One region of the Streptomyces sp. NPDC005181 genome, then DNA from elsewhere that is predicted to be linked to it. Evidence: riboswitches for the same ligand, from Rfam matches in the RefSeq annotation. Region 1 holds a riboswitch; each other region holds the start of a gene.

What was found. Region 1 has a riboswitch for cyclic di-AMP ahead of ABZV38_RS19690 (NlpC/P60 family protein). Riboswitches for the same ligand answer to the same signal wherever they lie in the genome.
Region 2: linked by a shared signal. The riboswitch ahead of ABZV38_RS15565 (M23 family metallopeptidase) and the one ahead of ABZV38_RS19690 (NlpC/P60 family protein) in region 1 are both predicted to bind cyclic di-AMP.
Region 3: linked by a shared signal. The riboswitch ahead of ABZV38_RS11785 (M23 family metallopeptidase) and the one ahead of ABZV38_RS19690 (NlpC/P60 family protein) in region 1 are both predicted to bind cyclic di-AMP.
Region 4: linked by a shared signal. The riboswitch ahead of ABZV38_RS18800 (C40 family peptidase) and the one ahead of ABZV38_RS19690 (NlpC/P60 family protein) in region 1 are both predicted to bind cyclic di-AMP.

The regions. Positions count from the first base shown of each region.
Region 1 covers NZ_JBEXID010000028.1:57,006-62,630, forward strand. Annotated here, with positions in the region: gene ABZV38_RS19665 (PspC domain-containing protein) at 1-252, shown strand, start outside; gene ABZV38_RS19670 (response regulator transcription factor) at 236-931, shown strand; gene ABZV38_RS19675 (GNAT family N-acetyltransferase) at 973-1,734, opposite strand; gene ABZV38_RS19680 (NlpC/P60 family protein) at 1,792-2,847, opposite strand; gene ABZV38_RS19685 (hypothetical protein) at 3,204-3,557, shown strand; gene ABZV38_RS19690 (NlpC/P60 family protein) at 3,651-4,817, opposite strand; cyclic di-AMP (ydaO/yuaA leader) riboswitch at 4,816-4,981, opposite strand; gene pcrA (DNA helicase PcrA) at 5,240-5,625, shown strand, end outside.
Region 2 covers NZ_JBEXID010000019.1:88,246-93,870, forward strand. Annotated here, with positions in the region: gene ABZV38_RS15535 (sulfite oxidase) at 1-217, shown strand, start outside; gene ABZV38_RS15540 (SHOCT domain-containing protein) at 267-683, opposite strand; gene ABZV38_RS15545 (hypothetical protein) at 845-1,066, shown strand; gene ABZV38_RS15550 (SPFH domain-containing protein) at 1,128-2,324, shown strand; tRNA gene ABZV38_RS15555 (tRNA-Met) at 2,431-2,504, shown strand; gene ABZV38_RS15560 (PP2C family protein-serine/threonine phosphatase) at 2,863-3,957, shown strand; cyclic di-AMP (ydaO/yuaA leader) riboswitch at 4,206-4,358, shown strand; gene ABZV38_RS15565 (M23 family metallopeptidase) at 4,370-5,488, shown strand.
Region 3 covers NZ_JBEXID010000013.1:23,298-28,922, forward strand. Annotated here, with positions in the region: gene ABZV38_RS11780 (GntR family transcriptional regulator) at 1-695, opposite strand, end outside; gene ABZV38_RS11785 (M23 family metallopeptidase) at 910-1,752, opposite strand; cyclic di-AMP (ydaO/yuaA leader) riboswitch at 1,765-1,935, opposite strand; gene ABZV38_RS11790 (pitrilysin family protein) at 2,144-3,526, opposite strand; gene ABZV38_RS11795 (pitrilysin family protein) at 3,553-4,932, opposite strand; gene ABZV38_RS11800 (DNA topoisomerase IV subunit A) at 5,157-5,625, shown strand, end outside.
Region 4 covers NZ_JBEXID010000026.1:54,852-60,476, reverse strand. Annotated here, with positions in the region: gene bioB (biotin synthase BioB) at 1-123, opposite strand, end outside; gene ABZV38_RS18830 (8-amino-7-oxononanoate synthase) at 268-1,410, shown strand; gene ABZV38_RS18825 (DUF397 domain-containing protein) at 1,432-1,638, opposite strand; gene ABZV38_RS18820 (helix-turn-helix transcriptional regulator) at 1,666-2,523, opposite strand; gene ABZV38_RS18815 (ATP-binding protein) at 2,728-3,159, shown strand; gene ABZV38_RS18810 (hypothetical protein) at 3,256-3,432, opposite strand; partial or broken gene ABZV38_RS18805 (LysE family translocator) at 3,544-3,707, shown strand; gene ABZV38_RS18800 (C40 family peptidase) at 3,766-4,239, opposite strand; cyclic di-AMP (ydaO/yuaA leader) riboswitch at 4,243-4,423, opposite strand; gene ABZV38_RS18795 (hypothetical protein) at 4,743-5,051, opposite strand; gene ABZV38_RS18790 (ATP-dependent Clp protease proteolytic subunit) at 5,059-5,625, opposite strand, start outside.

The DNA of each region.
Region 1 (5,625 bases):
AAGTACGGTGGCGAGGGCGGCGCGGTGCAGGTCTACGCGGAGGTCGAGGGCCGTACGGTCTTCGTCTCGGTAAGGGACCGGGGGCCGGGATTCGATCCGGATTCGGTACCGGCGGACAGAATGGGCGTACGAGAATCAATCATCGGCCGGATGCAGCGCAACGGCGGTACGGCGCGGCTGCGTTCGGTGCCCGGCGGGGGCACGGAAGTCGAGCTGGAGATGGAGAGGGCGAGCGATGACGGAGACCACTGAGGCAACTGGGGGCCCGGAGCGCCGGGTACGGGTCGTGCTCGTCGACGACCACCGGATGTTCCGTACCGGGGTGCAGGCCGAGATCGGCCGCACCGAGGAGACCGGCGTCGAGGTCGTCGGCGAGGCTGCCGACGTCGACCAGGCGGTCACCGTCATCACGGCGACCCGCCCCGAGGTCGTCCTCCTCGACGTCCACCTGCCGGGCGGCGGCGGCGTCGAGGTGCTGCGCCGCTGCTCCCCGCTGATGGGTGCGGCCGAGAACCCGGTGCGCTTCCTGGCGCTGTCCGTCTCGGACGCCGCCGAGGACGTCATCGGCGTCATCCGCGGTGGCGCCCGCGGCTATGTCACCAAGACGATCACCGGCACCGACCTGGTCGACTCGGTCTTCCGGGTCCAGGACGGCGACGCCGTGTTCTCGCCCCGGCTGGCCGGCTTCGTCCTCGACGCCTTCGCCTCGACGGACGCGCCGCCGGTCGACGAGGACCTGGACCGGCTGACGCAGCGCGAGCGCGAGGTACTGCGGCTGATCGCCCGCGGCTATGCGTACAAGGAGATCGCCAAGCAGCTGTTCATCTCGGTGAAGACGGTCGAGTCGCATGTCTCGGCGGTGCTGCGGAAGCTCCAGCTGTCGAACCGGCACGAGCTGACGCGGTGGGCGACGGCCCGACGGCTGGTCTGAACTCCGGAAGCGCACCGGCGGGGCCGAGACCCCGGAGGTGCTCAGGCGGGGTCGAGCGAGATGTTCAGCTTCTCGCCGATCCTGCGGTATCCGATGCCCGCGTAGATCCGCTCCACATCGCCGTCGCCCGGCTCCAGCCACACCACCCGGCAGCCCCGCGCGAACGCCGTCGCGGTCAGATGCGCAGAGAGCGCGGCGCCGATGCCGCGGCGGCGGAACGTGTCGGCGACGGCGAGACCGGCCAGTTCGGTGAGGCCGTCGACCGGGACCGAGCAGCCGCCCGCGCCCGCCGGGACACCGTCCACGGTGGCGAGGGCCGCTACCCCGCCGCCTGCCACCGCGTTGCGCAGCCAGGCCGCCGCGCCGCCCTCGGGTTCGCCCGTCCCGCCGTAGCCGTGGTGCTGAACGCGGGCGGCGGCGTCGAACTCCGTGCCGGTGGCGGGTTCGGTGATGACGAGGGCGTCCACCGGCTTCGGCGGCAGGAGGTCGCCGGGGGCGCAGGCCAGGATCGGGGCCTGGTTCTCGACGGTGAAACCGGCGGCGAGCAGCGCGGGTTCGACCGCGGGCGCCGCACTGGGCAGATACTCCAGACGCGGCATCCGGTCCCGCTCTCGGAACGCGGCGATCAGCGCCTGCACGTCGGCCGCCGTCGGCTCGGCCCCCTGGTCCGGGATCGCGTAATTGGCGTACTTGAGCTGCCAATGGGGGTTGTGGCGGACGGTGAACGGGCCGATCCGCAGATGGTCGGGGGAGCGCAGGGCGAGCGTACGGGTGTGGCTCTGGACGTCTGTGTCCAAGGGCATGTGCGGGGTCTCCTTCGACCGGTCCCGGCGGGACTCCGGACTGCGGCAGCCGGGAGCCTATGCCACCCGGGTCGCCCCGGCGAAGGGCATTTCGTCGATCGGTGCGATGCGGACCGGTGCACCGGGGTGCGGCGCGTGGATCATCCGGCCGTCGCCGATGTACAGGCCGACATGGCTGACGCCGGAGTAGAAGAACACCAGGTCACCGGGGGTGAGTTCGGAGCGGGAGATGCGCTGCCCGGCGTTGATCTGCGTGTATGTGGTGCGCGGGAGCGAGACACCGGCGGAGCGCCAGGCGGCCTGGGTCAGCCCGGAGCAGTCGAACGAGGTCGGACCGGTCGCGCCCCAGACGTACGGCTTGCCCAGCGCCCCGTAGGCGAACGCGACGGCCTCTGCGGCGCGGGCGTTGGGGGCGGCCTGTGCGGCGCCGGCGCGCCGGTCGCTGCGATCGGCGTGGCCGGCAGCGGAGCGTGTGGTGTCCCACCGCTCGTACGCGGCGCGCTGCGCGGGGGACAGGGTGTCCAGGAGCCGCTGGGCGTCGGCCAGTTTGGCCCTGACCGTCGTGCGGTGCTTCTTCAGTTCGGCCTGGCGGGCGCCCAGTGCCGCCAGCTCCTCCTTCGCCTCGGCGCGCAGCTGCGCGATCTCGGTGACCTGCCGCTGCACCTTGGAGAGCTCGGTGGCCTGACGGTCGGCGATCCGGTCCACGTACGAGGCCCGTTGCAGGTACTGGTCGGGGTTGGAGGAGAGCGCCAGCTGTACGGCGGGGTCGATGCCTCCGGTGCGGTACTGCGCGGCGGCGAGCGAACCGAGTGCGTTGCGGGAGGCGTTGAGGCGTTCGGTCCTGCGGGCGGCCTCGTCGCGCAGTGCTCCCAGGGACTTGGCGGTGGCGGTCGCCTTCTCCTTCGCGCCGTTGTACTGCTCGGTGGCGACCTCCGCCTGGTGGTACAGCCGGTCCACTGTGGCCTTGACCTGGGAAGGGGTGGGCTGTGGATCGGCGTGTGCAGCCCCCGGCAGGGCGGCAGCTGTCGCGGCCCCCGCAAACGCGAGGGTGGCTGCGGTGCGGGCAGCAGAGCCGGTATGCGGGCGCTGCTTGGGTTTTCGATGTGCTGCCACGGGGGCGGGGCTCCTCGCTGTCGACTGCCCGTCGGGGCCTACCGGCGGGCCCGCGGAGGTCCGACGGCGAAGCCGGCAGGGGGGAGCGGCTCGCCGCCGGACTCTTCGGCGGGGTGACCGGGTCGCCGTCCGGGTGCGGAGCGACGGTGAAGTCGGTCACCTGGATAGGGACGCTAAACCCGGGGCATGGGGAAGAGTCGTAATGACGGCTATTGCCCGAATTTGGCGAGGCGATGTCATCAAGTGATCGGAGAAATCGCACCAGAGGCAGGCAATTGGTGCAGATGCGAGTGAAATGCACAGATCCCCCACCTCGCCGGAGGGCGGTGCTATGACCCCGGCTAGGCTGCGGCCCCATGGACGTACTCATCAATGTCTTCGTCGCGCTGCACATCATCGGTATCGCCTCCCTCCTGGGCGGCTTCCTGACCCAGATGAAGGCGATGGGCGCGGGCACGGCACGCTTCGTCCCGGCGATGCTGCACGGTGCGCTGACCATGCTGGTCACCGGTGTTGCACTGGTCGGGCTCAACCAGGCCGACGACCAGCCGGTCAACAACATCAAGATCGGCGTGAAGCTGGCGGTCCTGGTCGTGATCCTCGCGCTGGTCTACATCAAGCGGGACGAGGAGAAGGTCGAGAAGGGCGTCTTCGCGGCGGTCGGCGGACTGACAGTCGCCAATATCTTCATCGCGACCCTCTGGACCTGAGCCGGCCGCTGCCGCCCGAGCCGCCCCTGTCATTCATCGCGCGAGCCCCTGCCGGATCCGTCCGGCAGGGGCTCGTCGCTGTCCGGGGCCGCGCTACGCGGGCCGCACGCTGCCGTAGATCGGCATGTAATAGATCGACTCCTCGCGGACATTCGCCCCCGGCTTCGGGGCGTGGATCATCATGCCGTCGCCCTCGTAGATGCCGACGTGACTGATGTCGTCGTAGAAGAAGACGAGGTCGCCCGGCTGCAGATCCGCCGTCGCGATCCGCGTGCCGATCTCCACCTGGTCCCAGGTGGTACGGGGGATGTCGACGCCCGCCGCCTTCCAGGCGGCCTGGGTCAGCCCCGAGCAGTCGTACGACGAGGGGCCCGTCGCGCCCCAGACGTACGGCTTGCCTATCTGGGCGCGGGCAAAGGCGAGGACCTTCTCGGCCTTCGTGGTGGCGCTGGTGTCCGAGCCGGTTCCGGTCCCGGTGCCCGTTCCCGTATCGCCGCCGGATCCGGCCTGCTGCGCGGCCTCCTCGGCCTTGCGGTCCGCCTCGGCCTTGGCGGCGGCCTGCCGGCGGGCCAGCTCCTCCGCCTTGCGCTTGGCCTCCGCCTCCTTCTTGCGCTCCAGCGCTGCGAGTCGCGCCTTCTCCTCGGCCGTCAGCTTCGACAGCATCGTGCGGGCCTCGCCCAGCTTCTTCTGGACGTTCTCCTTGCTCGTCCGCAGCGTGGCCTGCGACTCGGTGAGCGTCTCCAGGCTCTTCACCGCCTCGGCGCGCTTCTCCGACGCCGCGGCCTGCTGGGTGCGGAAGTCCGTGACCGCCTTCTGCTGCCGGCCCGCCATCCGGGCCATCAACTGGTTCTGGTCGAAGTACGACTGCGGGTCGTCGGCCAGGAAGAAGGTGGCGGTCGGTGCGATGGAGCCGGTGCGGTACTGCGCGGCCGCGTACTCACCGAGCGCCCTACGCGCGTCGTTCAGCTTGTCGGCACGCTTCGCGACCTCGTTCAGCAGGGCGTCGGCCTTGCCCCGCTGTGCGGCGGAGGCCTCCTTCGCCTGGTTGTACTGCTGGGTCGCGGTGCCCGCCTGCCGGTAGAGGTCGTCGACCTTCTTCTGCACGTCCTCGATGCTGGGCTTCGGTGAGGCCGGCGCGGCCGTGGCGCTCTGCGCGGACAGCAGGGTCATCCCTGCCAGTGCGGCCGTCGTGAACCCGACGGCGGGGGTGGTGCTGCGCACACGGGTGCGCGGTTTGCGATGCGACGCCAAGGCCGGCATCTCCTTCCGTGGACCGCCTACCGGGTTAGCTGTCGGGTTCGGGCGGAACGGAAGGCTGCCCTACGGTCCGAATGAGGGATATGGACCGATTCACCCCGGTGATGCATGTGGGTCCCCGGTTCCGAACTCCCGCGAGGGCAGCCCGGATTCAGCGTGGGAGCCCGCTCGGCGTGGTTCGCCTCAGGTGGTACGGGCCGCCCGACCGAGCACGCTAGCCAACCCATGGTGCTGCTGTGAAGGTTGATGTTCGATATGCCCGATACATTTTCGTGACCTTGATGACGGGGTGGTGGTGCGGGCGGAGCGAGCCCCCTCTTCCCTTACGCGGTGTGGGTGCGTGGTCTCTGTATGTGCCCGTGTTCCGGGTGCGGTTAGCCATGCGGCCGCACGGTGTCGGTGCGGCGGCCTAGACTCGTCAAGCGATGAGCAGCCTCTTTGACGACAGTTTCCTGGCCGGCCTCCAGCACTCGGAGGAAGAGCCCCCGCCGCCCCCCGAGGACTCCGCACCCGAAGCGGTGCCGGAGGACCTCTTCGCGGGCGTATTCGACGCGCCCCCGCCGCCCAGGGACGCGTACTACCGGGACGGCGCCCACCGCCCCGTCATCGACGCCGCCGCCCTGCTCGACGGGCTGAACACCGAGCAGCGCGCCGCCGTCGTGCACGCCGGCTCGCCGCTGCTCATCGTCGCCGGGGCCGGCTCCGGCAAGACCCGGGTTCTCACCCACCGCATCGCCCATCTGCTGGCCGAGCGCGGGGTGCACCCCGGCCAGATCCTGGCGATCACCTTCACCAACAAGGCCGCGGGCGA
Region 2 (5,625 bases), on a different contig from region 1:
ACTCACCGCGCCGGACGGGGAGGGGGTGCACCTCTGGGCCTGGCAGCGGTGGCAGTTGTTCTGGACGGCCACGCCCGGCAGTCATGTCCTCGCCGCCCGCGCCACCGATGCGGCGGGCCGGGTCCAGCCCCTCACCCAGCCGTGGAACCGCGGCGGCTTCGGCAACAACCGCGTCCAGCGGATCCCGGTCCACTGCAGGCCGGGACGGCTGGGATGAGGAGTACGCCCGGGAGGAGGGAGGAGGGAGGAGGGACGAGGCACGGGTCTCAGATGAGGAGCTTCGTCTTCGCCTGCCGGAACTCCTCATCCGTGATCGCGCCCCGGTCCTTGAGGTCCGCGAGTTTCGCCAGTTCGTCGACGCTTCCGCCGCTCTTCGGTGTGCCGCCGCCCTTCTCGCCGGTGCCCGCGGCCTCGCGCACGTACGCCTTGAAGGCGGCTTCCCTGTCCTGGGCCTCCTTGAGGTCGCGCTTCCCCATGGTTTTGCCGCGCGCGATCACATAGATCAGGACGCCGAGGTACGGCAGCACCAGGGCCAGGATCAGCCAGCCCGCCTTGGCCCAGCCTCCGAGGTCGTCGCTGCGGAAGATGTCCACGATGACCTTGAAGAGGAGGAACAGCCACATGATCCAGAGGAAGAACCAGAGCATGGTCCAGAACAGATTGAGCAGGGGGTAGTCGTCCACGTTCGGCTCCCTGGTCGTCGCTGTGACACAGCGTCGAATGTCTGAATTCTGAATCAGTCATACCATCACATATCGACGTCCGCTCATCGCCGTCCGGGGCCGTTCCCCGAGGGGTGGTGCGGAGTACCTTGGAAACATGAGGGAGGCGTGGGCGAGGGCGTATGAGAGCCGCAGATGAGTCCGGCCTGAGCCCGGTCGGGGCGATCGGGCGCGTTATCGTGCCGATCCCGGAGGGTGGCCCGGGCGAAGTGCTGGTGGCCGTACGGGGTGGGTCGGAGGCCTACACCGCATGGTCGGCGACGTCGATCGACAGGGACGAACGTGTCGTTGTCGTCGACTCGGTCTCGGCACGCAGCGTGATGGTCGAGCGCCTGCCGTCCTGACCAGGGAACCGGAGGCGGGACCCGACGCCGAGAGGAAATGACGTACGGCAGGAGTTCGCTCATGTTGTTCTGGCACGTTCCCGCCCCCAACGAGGCGATGCTCATCTCCGGATCGAAGCGGCAGACTCAGGACACCCAGTTCCGGATCGTCACCGGCCACGGCAGTTTCGTCGTACCCGTGAAGCAGAAGGCGCGCATGCTCTCCCTGGCGCTGCGCGAGGCGGAGATCACCGAGGACTGCGTCACCCAGCAGGGCATCCGCCTCAACGTCCGCGCGGTCGCCGTCTTCAAGGTCGGTGACGACACCGTCTCCATCGCCAACGCCGCACGCCGCTTCCTGTCCGAGCAGGACCAGATGGAGGAGCTCGCCGGCCGGATCTTCGCCGGTCACCTGCGTTCCATCGTCGGCGGGCTGACCGTCGAGCAGATCATCCGGGAACGGAACCGGGTCTCCCAGGAGGTCATCGCGGGCAGTCACGGCGAGATGGAGAAACTCGGCATCGTCGTGGACGCCCTCCAGATCCAGGAGATCGACGACGCCACCGGCTACATCAACAACCTCGCCGCCCCGCACGCGGCCGCTGTCGCCAGCCAGGCCCGGATCGCCCAGGCCAGGGCCGACCAGGAAGCGGCCGAGCGCGAGCAGCAGGCCGCGGCGCTCAAGGCCGAGTACGAACGGGACACCGCGATCAAAAGGGCCGGTTTCCTCGCCGAGACCGAGCAGTACAACGCTCGCGCCGCCCAGGCCGGACCGCTCGCCCAGGCCAGGGCGTCGCAGGAGGTCATCGAGGAGCAGACCGCTCTGGCCGAGCGGCAGGCCGCGCTGGCCGCACAGCGGCTGGAGGCGGAGGTCAGGCGTCCGGCGGACGCCGAGGCGTACCGGCAGCGCACGCTCGCCGAGGCCGACCGCGACCGGGCGAAGTTCCAGGCCGACGGCAGCGCGTACGCCGAACGGACGCTGGCCCAGGCACAGGCCGACGCCAACACCGCGCGCGCCGCCTCGCTCCGGGACGGCAACCAGGAGCTGATCGCGGCCAACCGCATCGTGGAGAACCTGCCGGCGCTGGCCGACGCGGCGGCCCGCGGGATGAAGGGGGCCAGCCTCACCGTGCTCAACGGCACCGACGGGGTCAACGAGATGGCGGCGGGCGTGGTCGGCCAGGGGCTGGCCATCCTCCACTCGCTCCAGCGCAGCGCGAGCGCGGGAAAACCGGCGGTCAACGCAGAACAGGCGCAGCGCATCACTGACTCGAACTGACCCGGCGGGGCCGGGGCGGGGAAAGACGCCGGGACCGTTCGGTCGGGCGGCGGATTCCTTCTTGGTCAGCAGTCAGTTCCTGATGGCGTAGAGTTGTGTTTACCGACGCGGGGTGGAGCAGCTCGGTAGCTCGCTGGGCTCATAACCCAGAGGTCGCAGGTTCAAATCCTGTCCCCGCTACTGAAGAATCAGGCCCGGCATGCAGAAAGCGTGCCGGGCCTGATTCGTGTTTTCCGTCGTCCCTTTGGCCGATGAGCAGTCGCCGCGCGACGCCGCTCCGGCAAACCTGGGAGGCGGGGCGCACGTCCTCAGCCGTGCGCGTGCAGGTCAGGACAGAGCCGTGCGCGTGCAGGTCAGGACAGAGCCGTGCGTGTACGGGGCAGGAGACCACAGGGCGCACCTGCCCAGGACAGCACAGGGCGCGCCGGGCAGGAGACCACAGGTGGGGATGGCGGAGAAACTGCGCGGGGGGCGGCTCAGGGGGCGGGACGTGGTCCGCGGCTGGGCCTGGTGGTTCGTCCGTGCGCTGCCGTTCCTGATGATCGTCGGCGGGCTGGTGTTCGACTACCTCAGCCCACCGCCCTTCACCGCAGTGCCGATGTTCGTGGCCGCTCCGCTGATCGCCGCACCGTTCTTCTCGCTGTTCAGCACCGTCCGGATCGGCATCGCCGCGGTTCTCTCGATCCTCGCGCTGCGGTTGTCCGGCAGCACGCTGCCGGCGGTCGTGCCGTCCATCGAACTCGTCACCGTGATCACGGTCGCTGTCCTCGCCGTCGTCATCAACCGGGTCGTACAGCGCGGCAACGAGCAGCTGGCTTCGGCGCGGGTCATCGCGGAGACCGCCATGCGGGCCGTGCTGCCGATCCCGGCCGAGCGGGTCGGGGGACTCCATGTCGCCGCGCGGTATGAGGCGGCCCAGGCGGACGAATTCGTCGGCGGTGACCTGTTCGCCGTGGCGGAGAGCCCGTACGGGGTGCGGCTCGTGGTCGGGGACGTGCGGGGCAAGGGGCTCGAAGCGGTCGCGACGGTGGCGGTGGTCATCGGCGCGTTCCGGGAGGCCGCCGAGCAGGAGGATTCGCTGGAGGGCGTGGCGCAGCGGCTGGAGCGGGCGCTGACGCGGGAGAGGCCGCGGCAGGGTGGGATCGATCCGGTCGAGGGGTTCGTCACCGCCGTGCTCGCCGAGATCCCGCCCGGTGCGGCCGAGGTGCGGATCGTCAACCGAGGCCACCCCGAGCCGCTGCTGCTCCACCTCGACGGCCAACTGGACGTGTTGGCGCCGACGGTGCCCGCGCTGCCGCTCGGCATGGACCTGGGGGCGTGGACGGACCGGGCCGACGTATGGGAGCTGGCCGCCGGGACGACGCTGCTCGCCTACACGGACGGACTCACCGAGGCGCGCGACACCCAAGGAGATTTCTACGATCCGGCGGCCCGGCTGCGCGGGCGGATCTTCCCCGCGCCCGAGGCGCTGCTGTCCGCGCTGGCCGACGACGTACGGCTGCACACCGGCGGCAGGTCCACCGACGACATGGCGCTGCTCGCGGTCGCACGTCCCGCGCAGGGGCAGCCGGAGCGGCGCAGGACTGTGAAGATCGTGGGCCGGGACGCGAGTGAGGAAGAGCTGAGCCGGTGAAGGGGCTCCACACGGGCGATGCCACCGTGCGTAACCGAAAGGCCCCGCTCCGCATAACATTTGACGCAACGTCAGAAACCGGGTAGTGGCTGAGGAGCGGTCAACTCGCCCTTTCCGCCCGATTGTGTCCCGTAAAGTCCAGGCCAAGGCCATGAACGATCAGTGGGAACGGCTTGGAATCGGACCCGTCTGTCTATTAACGTTCGATAACGCAGCGCGGTTGTCCCAGCCGTCGTCAGTGGCGGCACCGTGCGCGAGCGCCGAATTCCGCAAGGGAACCGGGGAACCACCTACATGGGGTGAATCGGACACCTGTGTCTCGCGAGAGGCAGAGGGATCCGTAGGAGACCTTCCTGCTCCGAACCCGTCAGCTAACCCGGTAGGCGAGAAGGAAGGAAAGGAGTGCGCCCCCGTGGCGTCCAACAAGCCTGCCCCCGAAGCCCCCTCCCGGTTCGGTTCCGCCTTCACGACCGAGTACGGAACCGAGCAGCGAACCGATTTCGGCGCCGAATTCACCACTGAGTTCGCGGCCGACGGTTCCGGTGAGACCGACCGGGCGTGGGAGGAATGGAATCCCACCGAGGAGTCCGTCCGCCCCGTACGCGGCAGGCACCGCGTCGTCAAGCAGCGCAACGGGCTCGCCCGCAGCTCCACGGTGCTCGGAGTCGGCGTCATCGCGGCCGTAGGTGCGGGCGGCATGGCCACCGCGCAGAGCAAGCCGCCGGTCTCCATCTCCCTTCCCGACTCACTCGCGGACAACCTCCCCGACGCCAAGTCCCTTCCCGGCGTGGGCGCCCTGTTCTCCGACGAGTCCGCCACCGACCAGGCGAAGTCCGCGGTCTCCGCCGCCCCGCTCACCAGCGCCGGCATCACCACCGCCGAGGCCGAGCAGGGCACCACCGACGCAGGCGAGGCGCTGCGCGCCCGCATCCTCCAGCAGGCCGAGCAGCAGCAGAACGCCGCCGACGCGGAGGCCAAGGCCGCCGAGGAGAAGGCCGCCGCGGAGAAGGCTGCCGCCGAGGCCAAGGCGAAGCAGGACGCCGCCGAGACCAAGGCCGCCGCCGCGAAGAAGAAGGCGGAGGAAGAGGCGAAGGCGAAGGCCGAGGCCGCACGGCTCGCCAAGCTCGCCGCCTCCTACGCCATCCCCACCTCCTCGTACACGATCACCTCGACCTTCGGCGAAGCCGGTTCGATGTGGTCCTCCGGCTACCACACCGGCCTCGACTTCGCGGCGCCGACCGGCACGCCGATCAAGGCCGTCCACACCGGCACCATCAAGTCGGCGGGATGGTCCGGTTCGTACGGCTACCGCACGGTCCTGGAGCTCGAGGACGGTACGGAGCTGTGGTTCTGCCACCAGTCGTCGATCGACGTCAGCGTCGGCCAGAAGGTCACCACCGGTGACACCATCGGCCGCGTCGGAGCCACCGGCAATGTGACCGGACCCCACCTCCACCTGGAGGTCCACACCCCGGACGGCTCGGGCATCGACCCGATGACCTGGCTGCGCGACAAGGGCCTCACCGTCTGAGTCCGCGCCGGTTCCCCGGCCCCTGAACCCCGGCAGTCCTGACGCTCACCCCCCGACGTCAGGGCTGCCGGTCTGCTGTCACCCGGTCCTTGCGATGCCGGTGCGGATGCCCGTGCAGAGGCCCCGGTGGATGCCCG
Region 3 (5,625 bases), on a different contig from region 1:
TTTACGACATGTTGCGAAGTCCTCACCCGGCCTGGCCGCGGCGGGGCGGGCGCGCGGCCCGGGGTGCGGTCCGCGCGCCGCAGCCGGTGCGCGGCGGTGGCCCGCTCGGCGTGCTGCGCGGCCAGCCCCCTGGCCCGTTCCGCGTCACCGCGTGCGACTGCGTCCACGATGGCCCCGTGCTCGGCCCAGGAATCGGCGGGGCGGGCCGGCTGCTCGACCGCGTACATCCAGGCGATCTTGTGCCGGAGCTGGGTGAGCAGCGCGATGAGCCCGGGACTGCCGGAGGCCTGGGCGAGCGTCTCGTGGAACCAGCCGCCCAGCGAGCGGAGATCCTCCCCTTCACCCCGCCTGGCCCGCTCCTGACCGAGCCTGACCAGGCCGCGGAGGACTTTGAGGTGTGCCTCGGTGCGGCGCTGCGCGGCGCGGGCCGCACCCAGCGGCTCCAACAGCATCCGGACCTCCAGCAGGTCGGCAGCCTCCTCCTCGGTCGGCTCGGCGACACAGGCGCCGGCGTGCCGGCGGGTGACCACGAAACCCTCGGACTCCAGGGTGCGCAGCGCTTCCCGAACAGGGACACGGGAGACCCCGTAACGGCGTGCGAGCAGTTCCTCGGTGAGTCTGCTGCCGCGTTCGAAGACACCGGAGACGATGTCGTCACGGATTGCCGTGCATACCGAATGCGCCGGAATGCGCATGTCCGAACCTCCGCCTTAATCCCCGCGAAACGCGGCCGACCGACGCCTGTTCTGTGACTCTATTGCAATGCGACCGCATTTCCGATGCCGGGCCGAAATCCATGAATATCTTTTGGTCCGAAGACGGTTCGGCAAGCGCCCCCGACGGGGGCGGTCCGGGTACGACGAAGGCCCCGGCTTCCCGCGCCGGGGCCTTCGGGAGGTGCTGCGTCGGTCAGACGTTGACGCCGTGGGCGCGCAGGTACGCGACGGGGTCCATGTCGGAGCCGTACGACGGCGTGGTCCGGGCCTCGAAGTGGAGGTGCGGTCCTGTGGAGTTGCCGGTCGAGCCGGAGAACCCGATCCGCTGGCCCGCGCCGACGCTCTGGCCGACCGACACGCCGATCGACGAGAGGTGGCCGTACTGGGTGTACGTGCCGTCCGTCATCCGGAGCACGATGTTGTTGCCGTACGCGCCGCCCCAGCCGGCCTCGACGACCGTGCCGGCGCCGACGGCGACGACGGAGCTGCCGGAGGGAGCGTGGAAGTCGATGCCCGAGTGGCTGCCGGAGGACCAGAGGGAGCCGCTGGACTTGTAGCCGGTGGTGACGTAGGAACCGGCGACCGGGAGCTGGAAGAAGCCCAGGCGGGTGCGCTCGGCGGACCGGGCGGCGCGCGCCTTGGCGTCACGGGCCGCCTTGGCGCGGGCTTCGGCCTTGGCCTTGGCTGCTGCCTTGGCCTTCGCTGCTGCCTTGGCGTTCGCTTCTGCCTTCGCCTTGGCGGCGGCCTTGGCCTTGGCGGCCGCCTGGGCCTTCGCCTTGGCTGCGACCTCGGCCTGGCGCATCTGCACGTCGGCCTGGGTGGCAACCTGGTCGGCGAGGGTGCCCTCGATGGCGATGACCTGGTTCAGGCCGATCTCGCTGACAGAGGGGGCTTCGGCGCCGGCGGCGAGAGCCGGAGAGGCCAGCCCACCGATGACGCCGGTGGTGGCCAGAGCTGCGATGCCGGCGATCTGCGCGCTCTTGCGCGTCAGACGGCTCGGGGCACGGTGCTTCCCGGTGGGGCGGGTGAACGCCATGAAGTGGGTGGTCCTTTCCTTCCTTCTCGCCTACCGGGTTAGCTGACGGGTTCGGAGCAGGAAGGTCTCCTACGGATCCGCGAGCCCCACAAGAGGCGCGCAGGCATCCGATTCACCCCAGGGACTGCATGGGTCCCCGGCTCCCCAGGCTCGCGCCTGACGGGGACTCGGCGATGGCTGACCGGCGCCGCGGATGCGGCATACGAGTGACGGGCAGCGATGCCGACGCTAGGCGGGGGCACTTTCATTCACCAAACGGACAGGGCGTTTTGTAGCACATCCCACAGGGCATATACGCAACTTCTGTCCTAAATCGGACAAAAGGGAAGACCCCTGCGAGAAGCGACTCACGGGGGTCTCCCTATGTCCCTTTATGCGGTTATTTGATGCGTCAGCTGCTGACGACCGACACCTCTCCGATGCCCAGCGCCCGGACCGGCTCCTCGATCTGCGCGGCGTCGCCGACGAGGATCGTGACCAGACGGTCCACCGGGAAGGCGCTGACCACCGCCGCGGTCGCCTCGACCGTGCCGGTCTCGGCGAGGCGGGCGTACAGCTGCGCCTGGTAGTCGTCCGGGAGGTGCTGCTCGACCTGATCGGCGAGCGTGCCCGCGACGGAGGCCGCCGTCTCGAACTTCAGCGGGGCGACACCCACGAGGTTCTGCACGGCCGTCTCGCGCTCGGCGTCGGTCAGGCCCTCGGCCGCCAGCGTCCGCAGGACCGTCCACAGGTCATCGAGCGCCGGTCCGGTGGACTCCGTGTCCACCGAGCCGCTGATGGCCAGCATCGCGGCGCCCGTCGCCCCGGAGGCGGAGTCCGGCGCCGACGACCGCAGAACCTGCGCGAAGGCCCGTACGCCGTAGGTGTAGCCCTTCTCCTCGCGCAGCACCCGGTCCAGCCGGGAGGTGAGCGTGCCGCCCAGGCAGTACGTGCCGAGGACCTGGGCCGGCCACACGCTGTCGTGCCGGTCGGCACCGATGCGGCCGATCAGCAGCTGCGTCTGCACGGCTCCTGGACGGTCGACGATGACTACCCGGCCGGTGTCGTCGGCGGTGATCGGCGGGACCGGCCGGGGCTCGGCGGTGTTCCCGGACCAGTCGCCGACGGTGTCGGCGAGCAACGCGTCCAGGTCGATGCCCGTGAGGTCACCGACGACCACGGCGGTCGCGGTGGACGGCCGGACATGGGCCTCGTAGAAGCTGCGGACGGCCGCGGAGTCGACCCGCTCCACCGTCTCCTCGGTGCCCTGGCGCGGGCGCGACATCCGCGCGGTGGCCGGGAAGAGCTCCTTGGAGAGCTGCTTGGCGGCACGGCGGGCCGGGTTGGCCTGCTCGTGCGGGATCTCGTCGAGCCGGTTGCGTACCAGCCGCTCGACCTCACTGTCGGCGAACGCGGGTGCCCGCAGCGCCTCGGCGACCAGACCGAGCGCCTTGGCCAGCCGGGAGGCCGGGACCTCGAGGGAGACCCGCACGCCGGGGTGGTCGGCGTGCGCGTCAAGGGTGGCCCCGCAGCGCTCCAGCTCGGCTGCGAACTCCTCCGCGGAGCGCTTGTCGGTGCCCTCGGACAGCGCCCGCGCCATGATCGTGGCCAGGCCGTCGAGGCCCTCGGGCTCGGCGTCCAGCGGGGCGTCGAGGTAGATCTCGACCGCGACGACCTGCTGGCCGGGACGGTGGCAGCGCAGCACCGTGAGCCCATTGGGCAGGGCGCCGCGCTCGGGTGCGGGAAAGGCCCAGGGCCTGGCCGTTCCGGGGGTCGGCTGCGGGTGGTACTCCATCGATACTCCAGTCGCGGCAGCGTCGGTCACTTGTCCGCCCCTTCGTGCGCGTCGGTGTCGGCGTCCGTCTCGTCGGCGGCCGCCCCAGCGGTGGACTCGGCCGGCTCGACCGGCTCGTAGACGAGCACTGCCCGGTTGTCGGGGCGCAGCTGGGCACTGGCAGCCGCCTGGACCTCTTCCGCGGTGACGTCGAGCACCCGCTGGACGGCGGTCAGGGCGAGCTGCGGGTCGCCGAACAGCACGGCGAACCGGCACAGTTCGTCGGCGCGGCCCGCGACCGTACCGAGCCGGTCCAGCCACTCGCGCTCCAACTGGGCCTGGGCGCGCTCCATTTCCTCGGGTGTCGGCCCCTCGGCCGCGAACCGGGCCAGCTCCTCGTCGACCGCGGTCTCGATCTGCGCCACCTCGACCCCGCCGGACGTCTTCACGTCCAGCCAGCCGAGCGAGGGCGCACCGGCCAGCCGCAGCAGCCCGAATCCGGCCGCCACCGCCGTCCGGTCGCGGCGGACCAGACGGTTGTGCAGCCGGGAGGACTCGCCGCCGCCCAGCACGGTCAGCGCCAGGTCGGCGGCGTCGCACTCCCGGGTGCCGTCGTGCGGCAGCCGGTAGGCGGCCATCAGCGCCCGCGCCGGGACCTCCTCACGGACCTCTTCGCGCAGCTGCTCGCCGACGATCTCGGGGAGCGCGCCGTCGCGCGGCGGCTGCTTGCCGTCGTGGGACGGGATGGAGCCGAAGTACTTCTCGATCCAGGCGAGCGTCTGCTCGGGGTCGATGTCGCCGACGACGGACAACACCGCGTTGTTGGGCGCGTAGTACGTACGGAAGAAGGTGCGCGCGTCTTCGAGCGTCGCGGCGTCCAGGTCGGCCATCGAGCCGATAGGAGTGTGGTGGTACGGATGGCCCTCCGGGTACACGAGGGCGGTCAGCTTCTCGAACGCCGTGCCGTACGGCACGTTGTCGTAGCGCTGACGGCGCTCGTTCTTGACGACATCCCGCTGGTTCTCCATGGACTCGTCGTCGAGCGCGGCGAGCAGTGAGCCCATCCGGTCGGCCTCGAGCCACAGGGCCAGCTCCAGCTGGTGCGTGGGCATCGTCTCGAAGTAGTTGGTCCGTTCGAAGCTGGTGGTCCCGTTGAGGGAACCGCCCGCCCCCTGCACCAGCTCGAAGTGTCCGTTCCCCTTGACCTGTCCGGAGCCCTGGAACATCAGGTGCTCGAAGAGGTGAGCCAGACCCGTGCGCCCCTTGACCTCGTGGCGCGAACCGACGTCGTACCAGAGGCACACCGCGGCGACCGGGGTCAGATGGTCCTCGGAGAGCACCACGCGCAGGCCGTTGGCCAGACGGTGCTCGGTCGCTGTCAAGCCGCCGGAGCCGGCCTGGGCTGTGGCCGTGTGACCCATGGGCATGTACGTCCCTTCGATCGCGATACTGAATTTCCTGCGAGACCTGCCACTGTAAGCAAGCGGACCGACACCTGGCGAAGTTCCCGTGCCGCGGAAGTTCGCGTGAAAGAGCGCCGGACAGCCCCTAGGGACGGGTCGAGGTCGGCGTTGTCAGTGCGGCGGTCCACAATGGTCCGCGTCAGAACCAGAGGTTGCCCGAACAGATCTGTGAAGGAGTCGCAGCAGCGATGGCCCGCCGCAGTACGAAGACCCCGCCGCCGGACGACTTCGAGGAGAAGATCCTCGACATCGACGTCGTCGACGAAATGCAGGGCTCCTTCCTCGAGTACGCGTACTCGGTGATCTACTCACGGGCCCTGCCGGACGCCCGCGACGGCATGAAGCCGGTGCACCGCCGCATCGTGTACCAGATGAACGAGATGGGGCTGCGCCCCGACCGCGGCTACGTGAAGTGTGCCCGTGTCGTCGGCGAGGTCATGGGCAAGTTGCACCCGCACGGTGACGCGTCGATCTACGACGCGCTGGTGCGGATGGCGCAGCCGTTCTCGATGCGGCTCCCCCTCGTCGACGGACACGGCAACTTCGGCTCGCTCGGAAACGACGACCCGCCGGCCGCCATGCGGTACACCGAGTGCCGGATGGCCGACGCCACGTCGCTGATGACGGAGTCGATCGACGAGGACACCGTCGGTTTCC
Region 4 (5,625 bases), on a different contig from region 1:
TCCGGCCGCGGCCACCACTTCGAGCAGATCGTCGTCAGAGGTCGCCAGCACGGCGAGCGCTTCTTCGCGGGTCGGCAGCTCGCGCCGCAGCCCCTTGTCCACCAGCGTGTTCAGGAGGTCCATGGCGATGATCCTTGCCTACTCCACCGCCCGCAGCCAAGGAGGAACCGGACAACAGAGCCCGCAGAGGGTGTGTGTATTGCCACACCATGCCCGGCTGCGCCCCCGGTTAGGGTCTGTGAGCTGCCTACAAAAGGGACCGTCGCCATGCCCCTCGCCCCGTTCGACTGGATCGACGACGAGGCCCGCCGCCGTGCGGATGCCGGACTCGTCCGCACGCTCCGCCCCCGGCCCGCCGACCCGGAACTGCTGGACCTCGCGAGCAACGACTATCTGGGCCTCACCCGGCACCCTGAGGTGACCGCGGCCGCCGCCGAGGCCGCGCACCGGTGGGGTGCGGGCGCCACCGGCTCCCGGCTGGTCACCGGCTCCACCGCACTGCACGCCGAACTCGAACGTGAACTGGCCGCATTCTGCGGCTTCGAGGCAGCCCTGGTCCTCTCCTCCGGCTACGCGGCCAATCTCGCCGCGCTCACCGCCCTCACCGGCCGCGGCTCCCTGATCGTTTCCGACGCGGGCAACCACGCCTCCATCGTCGACGGCTGCCGGCTCTCCCGGGCCGAGACCGCCGTCGTACCGCATGCCGATCCCGAGGCCGTCGCCAAGGCGCTGCACGCGCACGACGGCCGTGCCCTGGCTGTCACCGACTCCGTCTTCTCCGTCGACGGCGACGCCGCACCGCTGCTCGAACTGGCCGACGTCTGCCATACGCAGGGGGCCGCGCTGCTCGTCGACGACGCGCACGGTCTGGGCGTGCTCGGGGACGGCGGGCGCGGCGCCCTCGCCGCCGCCGGTCTCGCCGGCGGCGAAGGCGTCGTAGCCACCGCCACCCTCTCCAAGTCCCTGGGCAGCCAGGGCGGAGCGGTCCTCGGACCGGCCGGGGTGATCGACCATCTGGTCAACACGGCCCGTACGTTCATCTTCGACACCGGGCTCGCACCGGCCGCCGCAGGCGCAGCTCTTGCAAGCCTGCGACTGCTGCGCCGCGAGCCGGAACGGGCGGGCAGGGCCCGGGCGGTCGCCACCGCCCTGTACGAACGACTGACCGCCGCGGGGCTGACCGCGGTTCGCCCCGACGCCGCCGTCGTTTCGGTCCGGGCGCCTTCGCCGGACGCGGCGGTGCGCTGGGCGGCCGACTGCCGCACGGCCGGGATCGTGGTGGGTTGCTTCCGCCCGCCGTCGGTCCCGGACGGCATCTCGCGGCTGCGGCTCACCGCCCGTGCCGATCTGACGGAGGCGCAGATCACGAACGCGGTGGAGACCGTCCTGCGGACCGCTCCGGCAGCCTGACCGGAGCCGCGACCCGGCCGGTCAGCCCGCCGAGCCGTCGGCCAGGCCGGAGACGAACGACTTCCAGGCCGCCGCGGAGAACCGCAGCGGGGGCCTGGACACGTCCTTGGAGTCCCGCACGGCAAGCCGTTCCGGACCGAACAGCGCGGCTTCCACGCAGTTGTTCATCCCCGTGCTGCGGCTGCTGCGCCGCCACTGTAAGGCGTGCTCTGCGAGGCAATCGGACATCGGGCCCCCTCGGGCAGTCTGAGGTTCCTAGCCGTCGCGGTCGATCGCGGCGATCAGGTCCAACGAGTGCTCCGGCGACAGCGCGTGTGCCTGCATCGTGCAGAAGGCCGAGCTGTACGCCTCAAGGTCTTCTTTCCGTTCCAGGTAGAGGCTACTCGTCAAGTGGTCGAGAACAACCACATCCAGATCAGAAGTGTTCGGAAAGGAGAAGATAACGAAAGGTCCGGTGAGGCCCATATACCCACCTACCGCGAACGGCAGCAACTGCAGTTGTACGTGGCGAAGTTGAGAAACCCGGATCAGATGGCGCAACTGATTGCGCATCACCTGGCGCCCGCCGACCTCGCGCCGCAGCACCGCCTCGTCGAGCACCGCGGTCAGCCGCAGCGGCGGATCGGTCCGCAGCACCCCCTGCCGGGCGAGCCGCACCTCCACCAGCGAGTCCAGCTGGCCGGCGGGCAGCCCGTCCAGCGACGCACGGGTGACCGCACGCGCGTAGTCGGCGGTCTGCAGGAGCCCGGGCACCACCGAGGTCTCCAGCGTGCGGGCGGTTCTGGCCTGGGACTCCAGACTGATGAAGTCCCGGTACTGGGGCGGGATGAGACCGCGGTAGGCGTGCCACCAACCGGTTCCGCCGCCGCCCGCCGAACCCGCGAGCGTCTCCAGGAGCGTCCGTAACTGCAGGTCGTCCACGCCGTAGGCATCCAGCAGCCGGCCCACATCGGCCGGTTTCACACCACTGGTACCGGTCTCGATCCGGCTCACCTTCGACTGATGCCAGCCGACCAGCCGTGCCGCGTCACGACTCGTCAGTCCGGACGTGTGGCGCAGACTCCGCAGCTCCTCCCCGAGCTTGCGGCGCCGCACCGCGGGGCCGTGCTGCATCCGCGGCCTCCCTCCCTCTCGTGCCGAGGGGCCAGTGTGCCGCCCATGCGCGGTATTCCGGGCCAGAGTTCACCGCTTCGAGCGACAGATATATGCATATCTTGGTGGATCGCCGTCACGGAGGGCAGCATCAGTGGCACTCTGGCGCGAAGCGCATCCCGGGCCGATCACGGGTCGGTCCGGGCGGGAAAAGGACGGCTCGCCATGGCAGACCATCAAGAAGCAAGTGTCACTCTGCCGAGCGAGCCGCTCTCGGTCTCCTCGGCCCGGAGATACGTGGCCAAGGTGCTCGCCGACTGGGGTCTTCCCGATGACACGGAGATCGCCGACACCATCCGGCTCATCGTCTCCGAGCTCACGACCAACGCTGTCCAGCACACCTTCGGCCAGTCGCCCACCTTCACCGTGGACCTGCGGCTGGAGCGGGAGGAACAGCTGCATCTCGGGGTGACGGACAGTCACCCCCGGTGGCCCCAACGACTGCCCGCCGCCGTGCGGCAGGACAACGGGCGCGGCATGGTGATCATCCGCTGTCTGGCCAAGGAGTGCGGTGGACGGCTCACGGTCACGCCGACCGCCGAGGGAGGCAAGACCGTGTGGATCGCGCTCCCCTGGTCGGTCACCGTCCAGACGTGACCACCGTCCCCGCCGGACCTGAACTCGGGCCGGGCCCGGACTTCGCGTCGTCGGCAGCCGGCCGTCGGGTGCGTCGCCGTCCGTCGCGACGCATGGTCACTGCACCGCAGCAGCCCGCCCGAAGCCGCCGCGCAGCAGCGCGCACAGCGTGGCAGCCGCTCCACTCGCCCCGTCGCCGTGGTGCAACACCGAGGTGGTCCGCCGGAGAGCTGCGGGTTCCAGCCGCCGCACGGACAGCGGCGTCGGCGACATCGCGGCGACCATCTCAGGCACCACCGCCACCCCGTTCCCCGCACGCCGGCTCATAGGCATGGGTCAGCGCGAGATCGACGTCGCCCGAGGTCACCGCGGCGATCCCCTCGGGCGGCTGGGGTCGCCGCGGGGATGGTGGCGCTGCCGGGTGCCGACTTCACCGTGGTCGTACGGAACGCTCTCGCCTCACGCGCGGCCGGGGCGGCCACGGCGCTCGGCGTCGCCGGGGGCTGCTCGTCCGCGCCGCGCCGGTCGTCGCCGGGCTCGCGGCGGTGCTGGTCACCGGCCCCCTGCTGCGCTGACCGGCGGAGGTGACCGGCAGCCGAAAGGCGGAGCAGACGGAAGAGACGGAAGTCAGCGGACCCGTCCGTACCAGACGCTCCTCGTCCAGATCTTCTCCAGCCGCACCACGGCACCGCTTTTCGGCGAGTGCCAGATCCTGCCCTTACCGGCGTAGATCCCCACGTGGTAGACGCTGCGCCCCCAGTGGAAGAAGACCAGATCGCCGCGTCGCCGCTGCGAGGCCGAGATGTGCCGGGTCTTGTTGTACTGCTGCTGGGCCGTGCGGGGGAGCTTCTTGCCCACCTTCTTGAAGGCGAACATCGTCAGGCCCGAACAGTCGAAACGGTGGGGGCCCGTGGCCCCGTACCGGTACGGCGATCCCTTCTTCGACGCGGCGATCTTGAGCGCCTTCGTGGAATGAGTCGCGGCCTGGGCGTCGGTCACGACGCCGGGGGCGATCACGGAGCCGCCGACGGCGGCGAGCGTCAGAACCGTGGCCGTACCGGCCCGGGTGAGCAGAGACGGGACGTGAACCTGCGCAGTCATGCGCAACCCTTCGTCAGCCGCCTGTGAAGGATGACCTGTCGGGTTCGGGCTGGCGAAGTTGCCCGGCCGCACTTGGCGGCTTCACCCCGAGGGTCGACCGGATGCCCGGTCGACCCGTTGTGCTCGGGTCCTCCACTCCTGCCGATCCACTTCTGTCGACCAGGCATCCGGGCGGCGGCAGGACTCGGCGTCCGCCCGGACCGCCCCGCCGCGGTGGCGGGGGCTTGTCGTCCCACGGATCTTGACTCACCGAGTGCCGGATTTCCGAGGATATTGAGCGATATGGGAAATTCGTCGCTATTCGCCCATCCGGGTGGGTGCGGTCGTTCCGTGAACCCGGCCGGTCGCCCCGACCGGTCCCGTACCAGCGGCGGAGCAGCAGACTCCGTTCACCGGCCATGCCGAAAGCGCAAGTTGAGCCGTCCCTCGCGCGGGGGATCTCCTACGCCGAACGAGCGAGGAATTTTGATCAGCCCGCCGGGCGTGTCGCGGAAGGGGGTTGATCAACTCGTCTGGGCAGGGGGCACGGTGACCCGTCGGGCCCGCTGCTCCCCGTCCAACACGCGAAGCGCCCGCGCCAAGGTGGCGGCGTGGATCTGTGCCTCACCGCGCTCGTGCATCAAGGCGAGTGCGTCCCGCAGGGCGCGCGCCCGCGAGGCGAGTGCTTGTGCCGCGCACAACGCGCCGTAGGTGTCGCTGCCGTGGGCGGGGTTGATCCGGCCCACCTGGTCGAGCACTTCCAGATAACAGTCGATGAACTCGCCCTCGGCGCGCGTCAGTGCGGGCAGCGGCGGGAACTCCGGTGGCTGCATCGGGTGTTCACCTCGCGCCGTTCGGCGGGAGCGACGTCTTGCGGTTCTCCAGAACGTGGTCCACCAGGCCGTACGCCTTGGCGCCCGGGGCATCGAGGATGAGATCGCGCTCGATGTCCGCGGCGATCCGTTCGGCAGTGCGCCCGGTGTGACGGGCCAGCAGGTGGGTGAGCTGCTCACGCATGCGGACCAGTTCCCGCGCCTCGATCTCCAGATCGGACGGCTGGCCCTGCAGCGGCTCGGGAAGCGCGGGCTGCTGCACGACGACCCTGGCCCCGGGGAGGGCGTGCCGCCGGCCGGGGGCGCCCGCGGCGAGCAGCAGGACCGCGCTGGAACCGGCCTGTCCGAGGCAGAAGGTCTCCATCTCGCAGGTGAGGTACTCCATCGTGTCGTAGATCGCTGCCATGGCGTCGAACGAGCCGCCGGGGGAGTTGATGTAGAGGGAGATGGGGCGGTCGGGTGCGGCGTGTTCCAGGTACATGAACTGCGCGATCAGGTCGGTGGCGGCGGTGTCGTCGACCGGGGTGCCGAGGAAGACGATCCGCTCGGCGAGCAGCTTGGAGTACGGGTCGAG